Desulfosediminicola ganghwensis: one gene and its partner. The protein of the gene in region 2 interacts with the protein of the main gene of each other region in a pairwise test. Links are inferred from orthologs where the notes say so. Each region holds a gene or a part of one and is shown on either strand. Other genes may lie near its edges. The genes, in order: leuS and ligA.

What was found.
Region 1: the proteins of ligA (region 2) and leuS interact in binary tests that used the Escherichia coli proteins (3 or more experiments, as listed by UniProt). The link is inferred for Desulfosediminicola ganghwensis from one-to-one orthologs.

The regions. Positions count from the first base shown.
Region 1 is NZ_CP050699.1:3,372,332-3,378,093, forward strand. What follows is about bases 2,617-5,762. They hold leuS (leucine--tRNA ligase), read right to left. Parts: upstream 5,363-5,762; coding sequence 2,870-5,362; downstream 2,617-2,869. Other genes in these bases: lptE (LPS assembly lipoprotein LptE), read right to left, coding at 2,617-2,756; dnaB (replicative DNA helicase), read right to left, coding at 5,442-5,762. Also shown: FCL45_RS14295 (leucyl aminopeptidase), read left to right, coding at 1-1,004; tRNA dihydrouridine synthase DusB, read right to left, coding at 1,135-2,070; more of lptE, read right to left, coding at 2,223-2,616.
Region 2 is NZ_CP050699.1:1,974,601-1,991,910, forward strand. Bases 6,171-9,083 are described here. They hold ligA (NAD-dependent DNA ligase LigA), read right to left. Parts: upstream 8,676-9,083; coding sequence 6,666-8,675; downstream 6,171-6,665. Other genes in these bases: FCL45_RS08350 (MGMT family protein), read right to left, coding at 6,211-6,588; FCL45_RS08360 (tautomerase family protein), read right to left, coding at 8,681-8,869. In the rest of the region: FCL45_RS08325 (glycosyltransferase family 2 protein), read right to left, coding at 1-592; FCL45_RS08330 (IS4 family transposase), read left to right, coding at 984-2,120; FCL45_RS08335 (glycosyltransferase), read left to right, coding at 2,738-3,754; FCL45_RS08340 (glycosyltransferase family 32 protein), read right to left, coding at 3,871-4,686; FCL45_RS08345 (glycosyltransferase family 2 protein), read right to left, coding at 4,741-5,742; UDP-glucose 4-epimerase GalE, read left to right, coding at 9,161-10,174; FCL45_RS08370 (hydrogenase maturation protease), read left to right, coding at 10,994-11,461; FCL45_RS08390 (NADH-quinone oxidoreductase subunit B family protein), read left to right, coding at 16,560-17,310. UniProt on the Escherichia coli protein: DNA ligase that catalyzes the formation of phosphodiester linkages between 5'-phosphoryl and 3'-hydroxyl groups in double-stranded DNA using NAD as a coenzyme and as the energy source for the reaction.

The DNA of each region.
Region 1 (5,762 bases), 1.4 Mb from region 2 along the record:
ACACCCAGGCAGGCAAGGTTCGTAAAAGTGTGGCCAAGGCAATATCCATTGCGCATGCGGTGCATAGTGCCAGGAATATGGCCAATGAGCCGGGAAATAGCTGGACAGCCACAGATTTCGCTGATTACGCTTTGAAACTCGCGGAAGAAAAAGAACTGACTTGCAGGATTATTGACAAGCCAAAAATGAAAAAGCTCGGTTTGCGCGGAATTCTGGCTGTGAATCAGGGCTCGGCTGAACCGCCGAAGCTTGTCATACTTGAGTATTCCCCGGCAAAAAAGAAAAAGTCAGTGATGTTGGTCGGCAAGGGGCTTACCTTTGATTCAGGTGGCGTGAGTTTAAAACCTGCAGCAGGTATGCAGAACATGAAGATGGATATGTGTGGCGGTGCTGCAGTTCTTGCCACCATGCAGGCCATAGCAGATCTCAAACCGGATGTGCATGTGATAGCGCTTATCCCGGCAACAGACAATATGAGTGGCAGCTCGGCACTCAAGCCGGGTGATGTGATTCGCCATTACAACGATGTAACCGCTGAGATTGTCAACACAGATGCCGAGGGAAGGATAATTCTGGGCGACGCGCTTGCATACGGCATAGAGAAGTATGAGCCCGATTGCGTAATTGATGTGGCCACTCTCACCGGTGCGGTGATTATAGGTCTCGGCCATCATCATAGCGGTGTTCTGGGAAATGATGATCAACTGGTTGATGGGTTGATCGATGCTGGCCAGACCTGTTCCGAGCCACTGTGGCGTCTGCCGCTGACCAAGGAGTATGAAAAGCAGATAGAGTCTGACGTGGCCGATATTAAAAATACCGGAGGGCGTGATGCCGGAACTATTACCGCCGCTGCATATCTGAAAAACTTCGTAGGGGACACTCCCTGGGCTCACCTGGATATAGCCGGAACCGCATGGGACTTTACAGAAAAGAGTTATATTCCCAAAGGGCCATCTGGTATCGCAGTTCGGACTCTGACTGAGTTTATCTGTAAGAAGTAATAGAGGATTACGTGCCCCGCCTGAAAAAGAGTTGGGGCATCTTCTATCTGGTGATACTACGTCTCATTTTGAGAGCTGAGAAGTGTTTTTAACCTCTTACTTCTTACCCTTTTTGAAGTAAGAGGTTCAACTATCTCGATAAAGACGTGTCCATTAAAACCTTCAGATTTTCGAAGCTTGGGCAGTCGTATATTGCTTTTCTCATTTTAGAACTGCCAGGCAGACCTTTAAAATATCTGCCAAGATGGTTTTTAATGCAGCCGATCATTCGTTCAACCGGCAGGAACTGTTCCATAAGCTCCATGTGTCTTTGGGCTCCCTCTAGAATCGCACGTTCGTTGACTGGTCGGCCCTTCTCAGAAAACACCCAGGGGTTGCCGAGTGCTCCCCGACCGACCATAACACCATCGCAGCCGGTCTCGGCCATCATATCAATGCCGTCCTGATACGTTTCGATATCACCGTTACCAATGACCGGGATAGAGACAGCTGCCTTCACCCTGGTGATCATGGTCCTGTCAGCAAGGCCTGTAAAACCCTGGGCCCAGGTTCTGCCATGGATGATCAGTGCAGAAGCTCCGGACCCTTCAGCCATTCTGGCAAATTCGACAGCATTCTGGTTGCTGGCGGTGGGGCCGGATCGAAATTTAACAGTGACTGGCACCTTGCAGTTGGCCCTGACCTTCAGAATAATCTGTTCGGCAGTATCAACCGTGGTCATAAGGGCTGCACCGGCGCCGCGCTTGGTTACCTTCTTGACTGGGCATCCCATATTGATATCTATCATGTCGGGATTATACTCACTCATGATGCCGGCAGCCTCTCCCATAACATCGGGTTCAGCGCCAAAAAGCTGAAAGGCTACAGGCTGTTCGGCTTGAACGGATTGCATCATGGAGATCGTTTTTTCCTGCCTGAAGGCGAGTCCATGGCAACTGATCATTTCAGAAACGCAATAACCTGCGCCAAATTCTTTGCAGAGCAGGCGGAAAGGAAGATCGGTGTATCCGGCTAGTGGGGCCAGCACAAATGGGGTGGAAAAATGCAGATGGTCGATACTGAGCATTGTAAAAGCGGTATAAAATTCAGGTATCCTGCTCAAGGCAGGAAGTGAACTAACATAGAGTTAGTATAAGAAACAAAAAACCTGATGTCGCCATGCTGTTTAAAAAAATGGCTGGCATCAGGCCTCTGTTAAAACAAAAGAAGAGCAATGAACTACTGTTGCTGTGCGATCTCCAGTTTAGGTAATTGCACCAACGCTCTTTGATAAATCTTCTGAGCCAGGTCATCGACGATGATATCCAGAGCTTTCTCTCGGTTGGAACGATTGCTTTCAGCTGAGTCACCAATCAGGTAATCCTGAGTCCAGACCTCTCCGGGCTGCTCAAGGACAATAGTTTCCGAGCCGATATCTTTCATCACATATCTGGTCTTTAAACGAACCTTGACCTCCGTTGCGTCGTTGCCTGAACCGTAGGAAAGGGTGGGCAGATCAATGGAGACGATCTCACCGGCAAGAATGAGGTCTGCACCTTCCTGATTCTTAGAGATTTTTATTGAACCGGATTTTTGAAACCAGCGAACAAGCGCCTGGTAAATATCGTTGTCAAGGCCGAGCTCACTGGTACGATTTTCCCAGGTCTTGAGATAGATTACTTTTTGGGGACCATTGTAAACATATGGGTTACGATAACCGCATGCGACAATAAACAACGCGACAAACGCCAGAAGAGGAACGTATCGGCTCATTGTTTTCAACGAAGTTCTCCCTGTATTGGATTTAAATGTTCGAGTAAAAGAAGGATGATTAATCAGTGGATTGCAGTGCTTATTTTGTACCTGCAATCCACAAAATCTTAGTCTTAAACGACAATATTCACAAGCTTCTTCTTGACCACAATAGTCTTTTTCACCTGCTGACCATCGATGAATCGCTGAACATTGGCATCAGACAGGGCGAGTTCTTTGATTGCCTCATCATCAATATCCGCAGGTACCTGAAGGCGGGATCTCACTTTTCCTTTCACCTGGACGACGATGGTCAGCATATCCTCTTTGGCTGCTTCTGCATCATATGATGGCCAGGGTTGGTCATCAACCAGTGAGGTGTGGCCAATTTCCTGCCACATCTCGGCGCAAAAATGAGGAACCATTGGTGAGAGTAGAATCAACAATGATTCAACTGCCTGAAAAACAGTACCGGCTTCAGCCTGGGCATCTTTTTCGGGATCGGTGACACTCGTCATGGTGTTGAACAATTCCATACCACCACTAATCGCGGTGTTGAAGTGGAAGTTGTTCTCAATATTCTCACTCACCCTTTTAATGGTCTGATGGGTTTTGCGATGCAGGGTACGCCCGGTGTCACTTAACTCCGCGGGAAGTGCAGGCTGTTCCTTGAGTTCAGGGCGGGAAGTGATGAACCTGTAGACCCTGTTCAAAAAACGTGAGCAGCCTTCAACGCCCTGGGAGTTCCATTCCAGATCTTTCTCTGGCGGAGCGGCGAAGAGGCTGAAGAGACGAACTGTGTCGGCACCATACTCCTGAATGAGGTCATGTGGGTCGACCACATTACCTTTTGATTTAGACATTTTGGCGCCGTCTTTAATTACCATGCCCTGGGTAAGCAGGTTGGTAAACGGCTCGTCTACGTTCAGGTAACCGAGGTCTCTAAGCACTTTGGTGAAAAAACGGGAGTAGAGCAGGTGCAGGATGGCGTGTTCAACTCCGCCAATATACTGATCTACCGGCAGCCAGTGTGACGCTTTCTCCTTGTCGAGCGGGGCATCGGTAAAAGCCGGGCAGGTGTAGCGAGCGAAGTACCAGGAAGATTCCACGAAGGTATCCATGGTATCTGTCTCGCGCCGTGCCTTGGCCCCGCAAGTGGGGCAGCTGGTCTCGATGAAGGATGGACGCTGGTGCAGGGGTCTGCAGCTTGCACCGGTTTCATCTTTATCTTCAGGCAGCATTACCGGCAGTTCCTCGTCGGGGACCGGCACGATGCCGCAACTGTCACAGTGGATCATTGGGATCGGAGCACCCCAGTAACGTTGACGGGAGACACCCCAGTCACGCAGACGGTAGGTGATGTGCGGCGAACCGAAACCGTTTTGCACAGCATAATCTATAACTTTTTTCTTGGCCTCTTCAGACTCGACGCCATCGAACTGACCGGAATTCACCAGAGTACCGCCAACGGTGGAAGCGTTCTCCATGGTTGCGGGATCGAGGGTCTCACCTTCAGGAATAACGACCGGTTTGATGGGCAGATCATATTTACGGGCAAACTCAAAGTCACGCTCGTCATGGGCAGGAACAGCCATCACCGCACCCGTGCCGTACTCGATCAGGACGAAGTTGGCTATAAATACAGGGACTTTCTCTCCGTTGTACGGGTTGATGCAGTACTTGCCGGTGAAAATACCTTTTTTGACCTGCTCGTCTTCTGGAGTTTGCTGCTGTTTTTCTTCCAGGATTTCAACGATAAAATCACGGATTTCCTGTTCATTGTCAGCGCCTGAAATAAGTGTATCTACCAGCGGGTGTTCTGCCGCCACCGACATAAAGGTAACGCCGAAGATGGTGTCTGGTCTGGTGGTGAAGATTGATATCTTCTCATCCATACCATCAACCTGGAAGTCGCAGGCGAGACCGGTGGATTTGCCGATCCAGTTTCGTTGCATGGTCAGAACTTTTTCGGGCCAACCGGTCAGTTGGTCAAGGTCAGCCAGGAGTTCTTCTGCGTAGTCAGTGATCTTGAAGAACCAGCCATTCATCTTGCGAGGCTTAATCGCCTGGTCGCAGCGCCAGCAGAGACCGTCAATTACCTGCTCGTTGGCGAGGACGGTCTGGCAGTTGTCACACCAGTTGACGGTGGTGGTCTTCTGGTAGATAATCCCTCTCTTGTACATCTCAATGAAAAGGATCTGCTCCCATTTGTAGTATTTGGCGTTGCAGGTTGCGATTTCGCGACCCCAATCGTACGAGAGGCCGAGCTGCTGCAGCTGATTACGCATGTAATCGATGTTCGAATAGGTCCAGGCGGCAGGATGGCTGTTGTTTTTCTGGGCAGCGTTTTCTGCAGGTAAACCGAAGGCATCCCAACCCATCGGATGGAGCACATTGTAACCTTTCATGCGCTTGTATCTGGCGACAACATCACCTATCGAGTAATTGCGAACATGGCCCATGTGAATTCGGCCGGAAGGGTAGGGGAACATCTCAAGTACGTAATATTTTTCCTTGCTGTCGTCCTCTTCAGCCTTGTACTTCTCTGATTCCGCCCAACTCTGCTGCCATTTCTCCTCAATGGCTTTGAAGTCATATCTATTGCTTTTAGTCTGACTACTGATCATAATTCTTCCTCGATAGGGATATGGAATGTAAGGTGCTACCGTATTGCGTGTCATTATCAGTGACAGCCATCAGATTATATTAGCTCTGATAATCAGATTCCTCGTCATTTATCAAGTTTTCAAATCTGGTAATAGTATTATTGAAATGCAACTTGACTGTTCCTGTCGGACCGTTACGCTGCTTACCGATAATGATCTCGGCAATACCGCGATTTGGGTTGTCTTCCGCCTTGTTATACACTTCATCACGATAAATAAAGGTGATGATATCGGCGTCCTGTTCGATTGCACCGGACTCACGCAGATCACTCATCATCGGCCGTTTATCGGTACGACTCTCAAGAGATCTGTTCAGCTGGGAAAGGGCAATGACAGGAATGTTATGTTCTTTGGCGAGCGC
Region 2 (17,310 bases):
CAGTGAGCGACCTGTTCATTACTTCCTTGAAAGGATCCAGTCCCGTTGTTTCAACCCCGTATCCAAACCGTCGAATCAACATCGATAATAGGATATCATCGACATCAAAACAGGGATGTTCTCCTTCTGCCAACGCAGTCCATACGGGTGTTAAGTTCGTATCGGATGCCATCTCCAGGAAAAATGTAAACGGAAAAAGAATACCTGCATATCCGGCTACAGTTGGGAGGTCATTCAGCATCCCTGTATCATTAGCCAATACTGTTCGATCGAGGGTAGGTCTGGAGGGCTGCTTAGTAATCTTTTTAAGTACTCTTTGGAAAACATTGGGATGCAGGATGATGTCGTCATCAGTGATATAAACATGGGTGACATCATCTTTTATCAAAGGCATATAGCTAAGCAGGCCGGTGAACTTTGTTGCCGGCCCCATATCTTCACATCGATGAATATCCAGAGTCTCTTCACCGTACTTTTCCTGTAAAAAGCCGGGGTCTGGATACAGTTCCCCTGTCCGGATGCTGCGGTAAGGTAAAAACAAGATGATTTTAAAAGGACAACTATTTTTTTGCGCTAACAGGGCATCAAGCACTCGGAACAGAAAGTTCGATGTGAGTCGTTCCGGAGTGGTTGTCATACAGATGAGCCAGTTACAGGGTTTGTCGTCCCCCCTGGTTCCAAAAGAGTTGAAACCAATCATTTTTAGTAATTGCTTATACATATCGCTTTAAGCTACATATGCCTTGCGGCTTCCATCGGCTGTAAATGAAAGCATAGATAATATTTGTTGAAAAAAGCAGAAATTGTCATGCGGGCCCTATCTCACTTTTGCTTTGAAGAAAATGGTTAACCTGTTCATCTGTACTGATACTCACTGCTGTCTCACAAATAATAACGTGATTACGGATAAATAAAGGCTCGGAGAGCTTCTTGTGTTATAGTGAATTTGCGAAAAACAATATAATAACAAGGAGATCCGAGCCATGGCTCATTCTAGCACAATCCTAAATCAGATTGCTTCATTTTTCCCAAGACATGATTTTGAGAAACTGGCAAGAAAGCATCATCATGGACAAAAGTTTCGCTCCTTCAACAGATGGAGCCAGTTTCTCGCCATGACTATAGCCCAACTCACTTCCAGAAAGAGCCTTCGTGACTTAGTCAGCAACCTGGCCGTTCAAAAGTCTCGTTTGTATCATTTGGGTATGAGGCCAACTAGTCGGGCCACCTTGGCTCGTGTCAATGAGCAACAGCCTTATGAGACTTTCAAAGCCATGTTCTTTCAGCTTTTGCATAAGTGCCAGGCGAATGCTCCGAAGCATAGGTTCAAGTTCAAGGGTAAAATTTATTTACTCGATGCAACGATGGTCAATCTCTGTCTCTCAGTGTTTCCGTGGGCTAACTACCGCAAAACCAAGGGTGCCATGAAATTGCATTTTGGCCTTGATGCAAGTGGCTATCTTCCAGTCTTCATGGATATGACGGAGGGCAAAAAACATGAAATCGAATGGGCACGATCTCTTAACCTGCCTGCCGGTTCTTGTGTAGTTTTTGACCGAGGGTTCACCGATTACACTTGGTACGAGACCCTCGACAAACGCAAAATAACGTTCGTAACACGGCTTAAAAGTAATGCAAAAGTCTATCGCTACGGCAACCGACGTAAACCCGATTCTCCTGATGTTCTTGAAGACCAAAAGATAAAAATTCCAGGATATCAGTTCACTTTTCGACGGATTATCTATGTTGATCCAGAAACGGGCATTGAGTATCAGTTTGTGACAAATTCGAGGAAACTCAAAGCATCAGAGGTTGCTGCAATTTATAAAGAACGCTGGCAAATCGAACTGTTCTTTAAGTGGATCAAGCAACAACTAAAAGTGAAGACGTTTCTTGGAACATCTGAAAACGCAGTACTTACACAGCTATGGATTGCCCTCTGTGTCTATCTAATGCTGTCGTATTTTAAATTCATGGCCAAATTCAAAGGATCGCTCACGCAACTGCTCAGGCTATTGCAATTGAACATTTTTGAAAGAAGACCGTTGGCTGACTTGTTAAAGCCGCCTGACAAACCAGGAAAAACACAATTTTCGCCACAACTTGCATTGTGGAATTAACTATGAGACAGCAGTGACTGATACTAGGCAGTTACCTTAATCTGCAAAGATAACAAATTTTGAAGCTTTGAACAAAGAGTCTTTGACCAAACGAACTGCGCATTGTGGTTATTTCCCTTGGAGCACTGGCCGTGAGCAAGGGTGGTGTTAAAAGAAAAATGGAATGACTTCATTCTTTAGGGGTGAAATTACGAATTGAAGATATTTGCTGAAAGTCAGGGAATGGGACAAACTTATCCAAGATAAGCGGTCATCTCAAGGTGACGCTCGTGTGGAATTGTGTCGAAGTTGAGGTGTTGATTTACTGAGCGTCAAGGTGCTTGCAACCCAATTCTTGGCATAAAGATTGTGTTAGTGTTTGTAGCGGTCCCAGTTCGAAGTTTTAAAACGGTCACTACTCAATTCCACTCATTTCCTCGAAGAGTTTCATGCTCAAATATAAGAAACTATATTGTCATACAGAACACATATGTAGATTAATTTGTTGTATATCAATTACATACATGTTCGATTGTAGGTGATAGCCTGTTAAAGAATGTATTTAGTGAGAAATGGTTCTCGAGTTGGCAGGTATATCCCGTGACTGGAATTTAGTACATTTGTTGAGAGCGTTGATCATGAAAATTCTGCATGTCGCTAACTTGCATTTGAGTAAATATGGTAGTCACTTCTACTGTACAGATAGGAAGATATCTAACGGACTGATTAGAAATGGGCACTTTGTATATGATTTTTCATATCGTGATGTTGCACGATATGAAAGTACGCTAAGAAGTCAAATGCTTGGCTCCGCCAAAATGAATAGATGCCTTCTTCAACTTTGTGACAACCTGGAACCAGATATCATTCTTCTGGGAAAATCCGAACTTATCCCACCGGAGACACTAAAAAAAATACGCCAAAGATATCCTGAGACCAAAATCGCACTTTGGCATTTCGATGCAATTTATAATGAACAGGAAATTAACTATATTGCTCAACAACTTTATCATATTCATGCTGCTTTTTTTACGACTGGCGGTGTTGACCTTGCGCGGCTTCGTGAGCAACACAAGGATAAAATTTTTTTCTTTCCAAACCCGATAGATACCTCTGTAGAAACACTCAAACACTTTAACTTCGATAATTTTGAATTCGATGTGATATTCTGTGGTCGTGACAAAAAAAGGATCGACAGAAGGCGCTATCTCGAAAGAATGATAAGGATGAATCAGAGGAGGCTATGTTTTTCAATCCATGGAGCACTCGGTCATCCGGTAATAACAGGTAAAGATTACATGATGAATCTTCGGAATTCAGCCATGGCTCTGAATTTAAGCGATAGATTTGACATTGAATACTATTCCTCAGACAGAATAGCGCATCTGACTGGCCATGGTTTGTGCACATTCAGCCCACTTGTGCCTAAATTTCAGAATCTGTATTCGGAGAATGAACTTGTTTATTATGAAAGTCTTGACGACCTTTTTGAAAAACTCTGGTTTTACAAAAACAATCCAGATAGAAGGAAGAACGTAGCAATGGCTGGTTGGCAGAGGGCCCACAATGATTATTCATCAACTCGGGTGACCGATTATTTTATTGATGCATTGTATAATAGAAACCTTGAAAGCTACCACTGGGCCTCGTACTAAAATTATTATTCCAATGGATGATTAGATTTTTACCACAGGCATATGAATGATATTCCGAGGGTAAAAATCTGAGCCGCAACCCTGAGATTTGACGGAAGGGTATTTTAGGATGAAATCTATCTAATTGATTGGAGGAATATCCTTAGTTTGAGGCCTATGTATGGCAGTATTTTTTTCCGGTCACCATTCAGAACGAGGCCACTTCTCAGCTTCGAGTAGTGTCGGCGATATATATGGTGATGTCCAACTCCAGAACCATTTTCAAAAATTGAATATATCAATCCAAGATCATCCGAGGAATCCACCAGTCGATACGGGTACTGGTTTATCACAGGGAGTATAGCTTTGGTATACGCTATGGGCCCTGTTACGTTAAGAACAGCAGCCCTCCCCACCTGATCTCTATACTTATCATAGGAATCAATGTTGTTGCAGATCGCTGTTATCACACAGTGTAAAAACGGGTGCCCCGAAACTCCTGCAATAAACCATTGCTGAAACTCCCCCTTTGCACTGGATAGTTCATTATGTATTCCCCATCCTTCATATGTTTGGCCTAACCCGTTTGGCCAATGAGAGAGATAAAAAATGTCATCATCTCTCAGCACATCACTGAATGGTTTGCTTCCGGAACTCTTTATATCCAGGTAAACGCCCCCTTCACGATACATAACGAGATATCGAAAAAAATCAGCGCGCGCAGCACCGTAAGCGGGAGCAATTCGATTATAATATGTTATCAATCCAGGGAAATGGCTTTTTATATAACTCCCCATCTTGAGGTCATTATAGAAACGGTATTCCCATTGAGGATTCAACTCACGAAGATGTCCTATGTTGTCGGAAATTTTAATAGGTAAGTTGTCATTGCTGTATACTTGGTGGATAATTCTTGGAATAAATGAGCTAATCGGGCGAGGCACGAGTTTCATGTCATTTGAAAAAGCAGGCTATTTATCTGCTGTAGTGAATGCTTCATTGAGTATTCAGAGTTTCCAATTAAAAAGTCTTCCACAAACAAGGATCACTGCAAGACGGCCTTGTCCGATCTTGACAAGCCAACATACCATTCGATATTGGGGACAAAGAGACTTGTAGTCGATTTGTCCCTTATTCGTTACTGAAAGGAGTCTTTCTCGGGCAGAGGCTATTGTCTCTTGGGAAACTAGCGGTTGTGCCCTGAATGGTGTTTTGATGGTCTCACGGTAAAGAACATTAACCGCTTTCTTTTTTAAAGAACGGTGTTCTTCCGCTGTCAATCCTTCTGCATGCTGAGCAAAATCAGCAAATGCACAAGCGAACTTAAATTTGGCATCACTGTTATAATTTTTCGAAAGGGATGATTTTCTATTCCTATAAGAAACAAGTTTGGCAGGGTTGCAGGCTATTTTCTTTGCAGAGCAAAGCACCTGGTAAGTAAACATATCATCCTCGGCACAGGGCAATTCTTCGGAAAAACGATGTTTTTTAACTAAATCAGCCAGGTAAAGCTTATTCCACACGACAACATTGACGAGTTCTCTCTGTCGAAAAAACGATAACAATGGTGACGAACTCGAAAAGGAATTGTGATGTGGGGGGGCTTGAAAAGAGGTGGAAAAATACTTTGCACCTTCAGTAACCGGTTGAAAACCACAACAAGCTATATCCGTATGATGAAGCGTAATGTCATTTTGGAGTTGTTCAAGAAATCTGAAGTATATGAAATCATCACCGTCAATAAACGCGATATACTCCCCTCTTGCTCTGTCGATACCTTCATTCCTCGCAGCACTTACTCCTCTGTTCTGGGTCCGGACTGTACTAAAGCGTGGATCTTTAGTGCAATATTCTTGCAAAATCTTATAGCTGTTGTCCGGTGAGCCATCATCCACACAGATACACTCAAAATTCGTGTATGATTGGTTGGCAATGGACTCCAGGCAACATCGCAGATATTGCTCAACCCCATATACTGGAACAATTACTGAGATAAGTCCTTTCTCCATATATTTTCTCTCAGACTGACTGTAAAGTAGTACCAAATGCAGATTTAGAGCAGTATGAGCAACCTGTTGCATCCAACACTCAAATTATTTTTTAACAACTATTCCAATTGTTTATGTAATCAACAATCAGTTAAATAGCCAATGTTTTATGTATCAGATTTTCTTGCAGAAAGGGGGGCACCATTTGCGGTCTTCCTCCTTTTCGTTTACCGTGATACAAAGCCACATATTGTAGGGTAGAGGGTGGTTGACTTAATGTGCACGTAGTTCACGCTCTGTGTATGGTTATTGCGGACTGGGCCTGTCCAAAAAGAGGGGCTAACTACTCCTGTGAGCGGTTTTTGAAGTCAATGGGGCCGAATCTGCCCTATTATTATTGTGAGTCAGGAACCTTTTAGGTATTGGACTGAAGTAAGGCTCATTGGCAAGGTTCACTTGGGCGGCCTCGGTTTTTGGAGCTGATAGGGATTAGAAATCCTCTTCCTTCGGCCAGAGGATGGAATGTGCAATTGAATCAGCTTCCGGGGTAGTGTCGGGGGGATTCTCTGGCTGCCAGAGGTATTTTTCAAGATCGACACGGCCATTTTTGAAGATGACTCCCTCTTCTTCCAGCAATAGCCTTTGCAGCTTGCCTTGCCCTTCTGGCAGGGCGATTTTACCTACCCTGTTGATTACCCGATGCCATGGGAGGTCGTGTTTTTCTGAGCTTGAATGGAGAATGCGTGCCACCTGCCTGGCGCCGCTGCGGTTACCTGCATAGCTGGCGATACTCCCGTATGTGGCAACTTTTCCTTCCGGAATCCTGCTGATGAGTTCGATAACGCGCTGGGTGAAGAGATTGGCCATAAGTGAGGTGTGCGGAACCTGGGAGGGAGGAAGGTGATACGGCACGATTGTCGCCATGCCGTATCCGGTTTGTGAAACTACTGACGGATCATCTGCAGAAACTCTTCCTCAGTAAGAATAGTCTTATTCATCTCTTGAGCTTTCTTCAGCTTGGAGCCAGCCTTTTCACCCACCACCACATGGGTGGTTTTCTTGGTGACGCCGGTGGCGATGGTGCCGCCGTTGTCTTTGACCAGTTTCTTCGCCTCACTTCTGGAGATAGTCTGCAGGCTGCCGGTGAAAAGAATCACCATGTCAGCCAGTGGTGCTGTGCCGCCTTCACCTGCAACCGGCTGAATAGCAACAGGGCTGACCCCGGCATCCTTCAGGCGTACCAGCATGGCCTGGACCTTTTCATCGCTGAAATATTCTACGATGGATGAGGCAGCCTGTTCGCCGATTCCATCAACTTCCAGCAACTCGTCATGGCTGGCGGCAGCAAGTTTATCCAGCTCCTGAAAATGGTTTTCCAGGCTGGTGGCGCTCACCTCGCCGATGAAACGGATACCGAGCGCGGCCAGAAATTTGCTGAGCGGCGGGTTGCGGCGGCTGTTAATTGCCGCGATGACCTTATCTGCCGATTTCAGGCCCCAGCCATCGAGGCTGGCAAGTTTATGGCGTCTGGAATGCAGGCCGAAAATATCAGGAACATCTTCAATGATCTTCAACTCGAACAGTTGTTCCACATATTTTTTTCCAAGACCTTCTATGTCCAGCCCGGCCTTGGAGGTGAAATGGATCAGGCTGCGCAGTCGCTGGGCGTCACAGTGCGGATTGTGGCAGCGGGTGACAGCTTCGCCTGCAGGTTTTTCCAGCGGGTGCTGGCATACGGGGCAGTTTTCGGGCATCCGAATCGGCTGGGCATCTTCGGCACGTTCCTCGACCACCGCCTTGACGATCTCGGGGATTACATCACCCGCACGCTGGACAAAGACCTTGTCGCCAATATGCAGGTCCTTGCGCTCCATCTCGTCCTGATTGTGCAAGGTGGCCCGACTTACAGTAACGCCGCCTACGACCACCGGCTCAAGAATTGCCACTGGAGTCACGGCACCGGTTCGGCCAACCTGAAACTCGACGCTTCTCAGGAGAGTTGTAGCCTGAATTGCCGGAAACTTGCAGGCAGTTGCCCAGCGCGGTGCCCGGGCTTTATTGCCCAGCCGTTCCTGCAGGCCAAAATCATCTACCTTGACCACCATGCCATCAATCTCATACGGTAGTTGATGGCGGATCTCAAGCATCTGGTGATAGGCTTCAATGACTGCTTCTATTGTTTCGCACTTTCGGACATGCTCATTGACAGGCAACCCGTAAGTCTTCAATGACTGCAGCATATCATACTGGCCATTCCGGCCGGTATCGGCGGGCAGGGAAACACCGTAGGCATAGAAATCCAGTGGCCGTGAGGCTGTGATTTTCGGATTAAGCTGCCTGAGTGAGCCGGCAGCAGCGTTTCTCGGATTCGCAAATGGTTCCCTGCCCATTCGTATCTGGCTGCTATTCAGTCTCTCAAGACCGGCCAGGGCCATAAACACCTCGCCCCGCACCTCAAGAAGGGGCGGCGGGCTACCCAGGAGTCTCAGCGGGATGGATCGTACTGTTTTCAGTTGGGCTGTTATATCTTCACCGACCTTGCCGTCTCCACGGGTGGAGCCTTGAACAAGCAGGCCGTTTTCATAGACCAGTTCAACTGCCAGGCCATCAAGTTTAGGTTCTGCAACATAGGAAAGAGTGAGTCCCTGACTTAGAAAGCGGCGCAGTCGTGCCTCAAACTCCCGCAGGTCGTCATCGTTGAAAGCGTTTTCCAGGCTCAGCATCGGATAGCGATGTTCGACCTGGGAAAATTTGTCGAGGGCTACACCGCCAACCCGTTGGCTTGGAGAGTCGGGGGTAATCAGCTCCGGGTGCGCTTTTTCAAGAGCAAGTAACTCCTGAAAAAGCGCGTCATACTCGCTGTCGGAGATGGTTGGTGCATCGAGCACGTAATATTTGTGCGCGTGCTCTTGCAACAACCGGTGCAACTCCTCAATACGTTTTTGTGGCTGCATAAATCTTACTCGGGTGGGTCAAGCAGGATGCCTTTTTTGGCAATGTTTTGGGGTTCCAACTCATCAATCATGATCAGGATTGCCTCAGGTGGCTTGTTGGCGGCTTTGGAGATAACACTGGTCACGCCTTCGGCGATCTCGGCTTTCTGCTCTTTAGTAAGAGTGCCGGCAACTCTGATGTTTACGTATGGCATGTTGTATCCTTTTAAATTAAGGGAATAGGGGAAGGCCTGAATAGGCCGGGGATGCCTGGCTAATATACTCTTTTTCAGCAGGCGGACAAAGTGTATTCTCAAAGTGTATATTTCTCACCCGGTATGCAACTGTATCCGATGTGTTAAGATTGGCTGAGGTGATGAATTTGCCTTGTTCTAAAGGGCTATTAAGGTACTATATTGCTGACTATAATAGAGATGTTACTGGTAACTGATGTCTTAAAGATGATTCAATGAAGGGATAAAAAAATTAAAGAAAAGGTCACAGCTATGCATGTTCTTGTCACCGGCGGAGCCGGATATATAGGGAGTCATACCTGCCTGGAGTTGCTGGAGGCAGGGCATACCGTTACAGTGGTTGATAATCTCTCAAATTCCAAGGAAGAGTCGCTTAAGCGGGTAGCCGAACTGACCGGGAAAAGTGTGACGTTCCAACACGTTGATCTCCTGGATAAAGCTGCTTTGCAGCGGGTGTTTGCAGGCAGCGAGACTCCATTTGATACGGTAATTCATTTTGCCGGCCTGAAAGCTGTCGGCGAGTCGGTGGAGAAGCCACTCTGGTATTATCATAATAATCTCACAGGTACCCTCGTACTCTGTGAGGTTATGGCTGAATACGGGGTGAAGAGTATAGTCTTCAGTTCTTCGGCAACGGTTTATGGTGACCCTGCATCTGTGCCGATCTTAGAAGGTTTTCCGCTGTCGTGTACCAATCCCTACGGCCGTACTAAATTAATGATTGAAGAGATTCTGCAGGATCTCAACGTGAGCGATGATGAATGGAATGTGGCATTGCTCAGGTATTTCAATCCGGTGGGAGCGCACAAGAGCGGCAGGATAGGCGAAGACCCGAATGGCATCCCCAATAATCTGATGCCGTATGTGTCCCAGGTGGCGGTTGGCAAGCTGGCGCGGGTGACTGTATTCGGTGATGATTACCCGACTCACGATGGAACCGGGGTACGGGACTATATCCATGTGGTTGACCTGGCTTTGGGTCATGTACGTGCAATCGAAAAACTGATGGAGAAGCCGGGTGTCGTCATATACAACCTCGGAACCGGTCAGGGGTATAGCGTTCTCGATATGATCAAGGCCTTCAGCGAGGCCAGTGGCCGTGAGGTGCCCTATGTTATCTCCGGCAGGAGGGCGGGCGATATTGCAGCATGTTATGCAAATCCAGCTAAGGCAAAAAGGGAGTTGAACTGGGTGGCGGAGAGGGGAGTCAAAGAGATGTGTGAGGACACCTGGCGCTGGCAGACAGCAAACCCGAACGGTTACTGATTATGTAGTACTTGCAGGTTATAGCGAATTGCGCTCAGCCGTAACTCACTAAAAGAAAAGAGGTTGCCCGACTTGATCGGGCAGCCTCTTTTCTTTTGGTGTACCTGTTGTCGGAAATGACCTGTTTCCTGCCTCCCGTAATAATTGGAGAGAGCTCATTTAAAAGAGAACGATGAGCAGGCTGTTCCAATTGAGTCATTGTAACTTTATTTACCTGTATCCAGACATAAATGTCGGTTGATGGTTTTTGTGCAAATTGTAACGTCGCAACGATTCGTGGTGGAAAAGGGTGCACTTTTGCTATTTCATTCAATAGCTCGCTGCTTGATGGAAATTAGAAACCTTGGTTTCATAAATTGCACCTTGTGCAATTATCTCCGTAGTGGTGCGGGTTTCAGGAAACCGGACGAGTTTAAAATTGTATACAGATATTGTCTTTAGGCTGTTGTGGGCTGGGATTTCTGATGTTTCATCGTGTTTGGCTGAGATGAGTGGATTGGAAACGTCTATGACACTAATAGGTGAAAATGACAGTAATGCTATTTGAGCAAGACTATCAATGGATTGTAGAGCTTCAAAAGAGTCTGTGGGTTAAGGGGAAAGTTACTCCTCGGGCGGTATCTGCCACGCTGTGACACAATGAGAAACGAGGTTTCTAAAAAAAGAAAAGCAAATAAGACGTAAATACAGTCACTTAGAATGTTTCTTGTGTAAGTGTTCAAAATAACAGCTTGAAAGTGCGTTAAGCGAGTGGTAGTTTGCCCTGAATTTAGTCAACCAGGCACATTTTGCACAATGGGAACAATAATGCGCTCAACAATGATTTTTGGATGTGGAAATGAAATTATGGGTGATGACGGATTTGGTCCGGCTGTCATTGCAGAACTGCATAACAAACACACCCTGCCTGATGGAGTACAAGCCGTTGATGCTGGTACGCAGGTCAGAGAGTATCTCTTCGATTATGTTTTAAGTGAAGAAGAGCGACCGGAATCAATTATAATCATAGATGCGGTTGATTTCGAAGGAAAAACTCCCGGTGATGTTTTTCGTATCCACCCCATCGATATTCCTCCCAAAAAAATCCACGATTTTTCACTTCACCAATTTCCCACAGTAAATCTTCTGCACGAACTCGAACAGCACACTGGTATCCGCGTAGTCATCATAGCGGGCCAGGTTCAATATATACCGGAGGAAATTGCTCCGGGTTTGACCCCAGCGATGTCTGCTGCCGTTCCTGTGGCATGTGAACATATAATTCACATTCTTTCTGAACAAAAGTAATTGAGGTGACCGTTTATGATGTACGAATTTAAAGTCAGTGAGCTGGCCGAGGAATTTGGAGTACATCGGAACACCATAAGAAACTGGATTAACGCCGGAACTCTCTCTGCAAAAGAGGGACCAGGACGCAAGTATCTTATGAGGTTTCAGGACTACCAGGCCCTCTGCGAGAAGTTTGGTCGCGAGCCCCTTGTCCGCCCTACCAGCCATGTTGATTTAAAAGCAGTTAAACCGATTGAAAAGATTGAAAGCGAACAGATCCTGCTCAATGATACCTCAAGCGACTTGGTGCTTGATCCATCATGGGCCGATTCGTGTCTCACCTGTGGATCCTGCTCGTCCGCTTGTCCGATTGCCGGTGTCGACGGACTCGACCCGCGTAAGATCGTCCGTATGGCCAATTTTGGTATGGATAAGGAGCTGGTTGATTCCAGCTGGCCGTGGAAATGCACTATGTGTGGCAAGTGTGAAGAGGCCTGTCCTGCCAACATTCAGATCGTAGCACTGATGCGGAAAATTCGTGGGACCAGGGATAGAAACCAGGTTCCCGGACCTATCCACAAAGGTGTGCAGATGTGCCTCGAGCGCGGAAACAACCTCGGTATCCCCAAAGACGATTTCGTCTTCCTGTTGGAAGATCTTGGCGAAGAACTCGCTGAAGACGAATGTCCTGGGTTCGTGACCCCTGTGGATGTACACGGTGCACGGGTATTGGTAACGGTGAACTCAAAAGAGCCGTTTGCCGAGCCGGATGACATGAAGTGGTGGTGGAAGATTTTCTACGCCGCCGGTGAGTCCTGGACCATCGCCTCTGAACACTGGGAAGGCGTTAACTGGGGCCTGTTCTCCGGTGATGACGAATCGATGAAAATCGTTGTCGGCCGCATCGTCGACAACATGCGTAGGCTGAACTGTAAGGTTCTGCTACTACCCGAATGAGGCCACGCATATTTTGCAACCCGGTCCGGGTTGACCAAATGGTTTCCAGAGGCTCTCAAAGAATTCAAGATTGTCACAGTATTCGATCTCCTGCTCGAGTACATCCGTGAAGGACGTATCGAGCTTGACAAGTCTGTGCACAACGTTCCCCTCGCGTACCATGACCCTTGTAACTACGGGCGTAAATCCCTCAAGGCTTTTGGCCAGGGATACTTTGAGGAAGGACGTGAAGTAGCAAGTGCCTGTGCGGATGACGTACGCGAACTGAATCCAAATAGAAACGGTGCATATTGCTGTGGTGCCGGTGGCGGTGCCTGGGCAATGCCTTACGCCGAAGAGCGTGTATTTTATGGACGTATCAAGGCCCGTCAGATCACAGAGTCAGGTGCTGAGCTTATTGTCGCGCCATGCCATAACTGTCGCGACCAGATCATGAAATCGCTCACTAAGGAATATGATCTGGATATTGAGGTGAAATACCTCTGGGAGCTGGTGGCGGATTCGCTCATCATCCCGAAAAAACAGTAGTGCTCACAAGGCGCAACTGAAATGAGGCAAGAATTTGATGCACAGTTCGGAAGTTCCCGGGCTGTGCAGGCAACATATATTAAGAGGAGACACCTATCATGCTGGACAATAAGATTGGGTCGGTGATGATCGTGGGTGGCGGTGTCACGGGTATGCAGGCTGCCCTGGACCTTGCCGACTCCGGATACTATGTCTACCTGATTGAAAAATCAGGGGCCATCGGCGGTGCCATGGCCCAGTTGGACAAGACCTTCCCTACCAACGATTGCTCGATGTGAATCATCGCGCCAAAATTGGTGGAGTGCGGTCGGCACTTGAATATTAAACTGATGACTTTAAGTGAAATTACCGCCATCAATGGTGAAGCTGGTAATTTTACTGTTACTGTAAAAGAAGAGCCACGTTATGTGGACATGGACAAATGTATCGCCTGTGGAGCATGTACCGATAAATGCCCCAAGAAGGTGGACAGCGAGTATGATGCTGCCACCGGCAAGCGCAAGGCGATCTATGTTAAATATGCTCAGGCAGTACCGCTGAAGTATCAGATCGATCCGCACAATTGTATCAGACTCAAAAAGCCTGGTGCCTGTGGGTTCTGTGAGAAGGTCTGTGATGCCGGTGCGATTAACTTTGATGATACTGAGAAAATTCATGAGGTGAACGTCGGTGCGGTAATCATGGCTCCTGGTTTTGAGGCCTATGATCCGAAAGATGCAGGCGTCTGGGGTTACGGTGATTATCCCAATGTTATTACCTCGCTGCAGCTTGAGCGTTACCTTTCGGCTTCAGGCCCGACCGAGGGTCACCTGATCCGTCCTTCCGACAACAAGCCGGTCAACAAAGTTGCGTTCCTGCAGTGTGTCGGCTCCCGTGACGAGAACCTGTGCGGGAACGGTTACTGCTCTTCCGTATGTTGTATGTACGCCCTGAAAGAGGCGGTGATTGCCAAGGATCACGTTCCCGGCATTTCCACTTCCATTTTCTATATGGATATGCGTACCCACGGTAAAGAATTTGACAGGTACATGGATCGCGCCAAGAACGAGTCCGGCGTCCGCATGGTTCGCTGTAAAGTGAACGGTGTTGAGCCTGCAGGTGATTCCGGTGACCTGAGACTATCTTACGTGAATGAGCAGGGCCGTCAGATCGAGGAATACTATGATCTGGTAGTGCTCTCCGTAGGCCTTCAGACCTCCAAGCAGATGCTGGGCCTTGCAGACGTTGCAGGCATCCAGCTGACCGCCGATAAGTTTGCCGCCACCTCGGATTTTGCGCCTGTTACCACTTCCCGCGAGGGTATTTTTACCTGTGGTGCTTTCGCAGGGCCCAAAGATATTCCCCAGTCGGTTGTTGAAGGCTCTGCAGCGGCAGCAGCCGTTTCCCAGGTCCTGGCCCCAGCCCGCCATGAACTCTCCACAGAGGCAACCTTTCCTGAAGAGCGTGATGTCAGCAAGGAAGACCCACGTCTTGGTGTATTTATCTGCCATTGCGGTTCGAACATTGCCGGCACAGTCGATGTGGCCGCTGTAGAAGAATATGCGGCGACCCTGCCGAATGTTGTTTACGTGGAAAGAAACCTGTTCTCCTGTTCCCAGGATACTCAGGACATGATCGTCAAGAGGATCAAGGAGCAGAATCTGAACAGGATCGTCATTGCGGCCTGTACCCCGCGTACCCACGAGCCGTTGTTCCGCGAGACCTTAAAGGCAGCTGGCCTCAACGAATACCTGGTGGAGATGGCCAATATCAGGAATCACAACTCCTGGGTACACTCCGATACTCCGAAGCTAGCCACCGACAAAGCCAAGGATCTGGTTCGCATGGCGGCGGCAAAAGTCACCTACGGCACTTCATTGAAGCCGTTCAATGTACCAATTACCCAGAAAGGCCTTGTCGTCGGTGGCGGTGTCTCCGGCCTGACCTCCGCCTTGAACCTTGCCGAGCAGGGCTTTGAGGTACATCTGGTTGAGCGTACTGACACTCTCGGTGGTAATGCCCTGCATCTGCAGGACACCTGGAGTGGAGAGCATATCCCGACCAAAGTCGCCAAGCTGGTCGATGCGGTTACCTGGAATGAGAAGATCATCATTCACAAGGGATTTGAGGTGAAAACGGTTGATGGCTTTGTGGGTAACTTCAAGACCACCATCAAGACCAAAGATGGTCTTGCCAAGACCATCGAACATGGTGTCGGCATTATCGCAACCGGTGGCTCAATTTACTCACCCATTGAGTACGGCTATCGCAAGATCAAGAAAGTTGTTACCTCCATCGAATTCGATAAGCTGCACGAGCTGAAAGAGACTCACGTACGAAACGCCAGTACATTTGTCTTCGTTCAGTGTGTCGGTTCCCGCGAAGGTGACGTCAACTACTGCTCAAAAGTCTGCTGTACTCACTCTGTACAGAGCGCGATCGAGCTCAAGAAAGAAGATCCGAAACGTAATGTTTACATCCTGTATCGTGATATGCGTACCTACGGACAGCGTGAAGCGTTGTACCGGCAGGCTCGTAAGATGGGTGTTATCTTCATCAACTACGAGCTGCACGGTAAGCCGGAGGTTGAGGCGCGCGGTGAGAAGATCGACGTCAGTGTCTGGGATCACGTACTCCATCGTCCGCTGAAGATCGAGGCTGACATGGTTATCCTCGCATCTGCCATCCGACCGAAGGAAGATGCCAAGAAACTGGCCCAGATCTTCAAGGTACCAGTGGATGGCGATGGTTTCTTCCTTGAGGCCCATGCGAAGCTGCGACCGGTAGATTTCTCTACCGATGGTATGTTCGTTGCCGGTCTGGCCCATTATCCGAAGCCGATGGAAGAGTCAGTAGCCCAGGCCCTGGCAGCGTCTTCACGTGCTGCGACCCTGCTCTCCAAGCTCGACATCTCCATGGATGCGGTCAAAGCCAATGTTGATGCCGAAAACTGCGACGGCTGTGCCCTCTGTATCGACGTCTGCCCATACCACGCTATCAGCCTGGAAGACGTTGCAGGCACCGAGAAGAAAATCATTTCGGTGAACAAGGCCAAGTGTAAAGGTTGTGGCCTTTGCCAGGGAACATGTCCGAAACGTGGTGTCTTTGTAGGCGGCTTTACCACGAAACAGATTAGCAGTCAGATTCAGGCGGCCCTTGCAGTATAGGGGGCCCCTGGTCGATGCTGAACGTAAACAGTGAATGTAACAAGGAGTAAAGCAAATGAGTTTTGAGCCTAAGATCATTGCATTCTGCTGCAACTGGTGCTCCTATGCCGCTGCTGATCTTGCGGGTATTTCCAGGATGCAGTATCCGCCAAACGTGCGGATTATAAGGGTAATGTGCTCGGGTATGGTTAATCCCGAGCAGGTTCTGGACGCGCTGAATCAAGGTGCGGACGGAGTTATGGTACTCGGCTGACACCTCGGTGAATGTCATTACCTGGATGGTAATTATAAAGCGATGAGTCGATCCGATATGATCAACACCCTGCTTGAGGACTTCGGATTCGAAAGTGAAAGATTTCAGATTGCCTGGGTTTCCTCGGCGGAGCCGGACAAGTTTGTAGCAGCTGTGACTGATATGACCAAACGTGTCAAGCAGTTGGGCCCGATTAACAGTCAAAGTGCCGAGGCGGCATAAGGAGGTTGAGATGGGAGTTACTACTGCTTTAGAGTGGCTGGGGTCCTGTTCCGGCTGTGAGATCGCGATCCTCAATATCGGTGAGGATCTGATCCCCATTATTACCGAGGCGCTGGATATTGTTCATGCCCCGGTCCTGATGGATCATAAATATTTTGGCCAGACGGGTGAGGGCACAGTGCTCACGATCCCCAAGGCCACGGTTGGTATCGTTACCGGTGGTGTAGCAAACCACGAGCATCTCGAGGTGCTCGAAGAGATGCGCGCCAAGTGTGATGTACTGATCGCCCTCGGTTCCTGTGCTACCCACGGAGGTATCCCGGCGCTGATGAACGGCCAGGACCTGAAGGAGAGCTGGGAAGATATTTTCAAAACACCCACCACCGATCCAGGTGCGGAGATCCCCACCATCGAAGTACCCGCACCGTTGGATCGGGTTTACGCCTGTGATGAAAAGGTCAAGATCGACCTGCAGTTACCGGGTTGCCCACCTAACCCGGCCCATATCGCGGAAGTGATCTTTTCTCTTCTTGAGAATCGTGATCCTGTACTGCCCACCAAGTCTGTCTGCGATAGTTGCCCTGCCAAGCGTGAGGGCAAAGGTGAAGTGAAAGAGATCAAGCGCTTCACCAAAAATGCCAAGTTCAACCCTGAGGAACCTATCAGCGAGATGCGTTGTCTGCTCGAGCAGGGCTTCCTCTGTCTTGGACCGGTAACCGCAGCCGGCTGCGCCAAGCGTGGTGCGCCCAGCTGTATTTCCG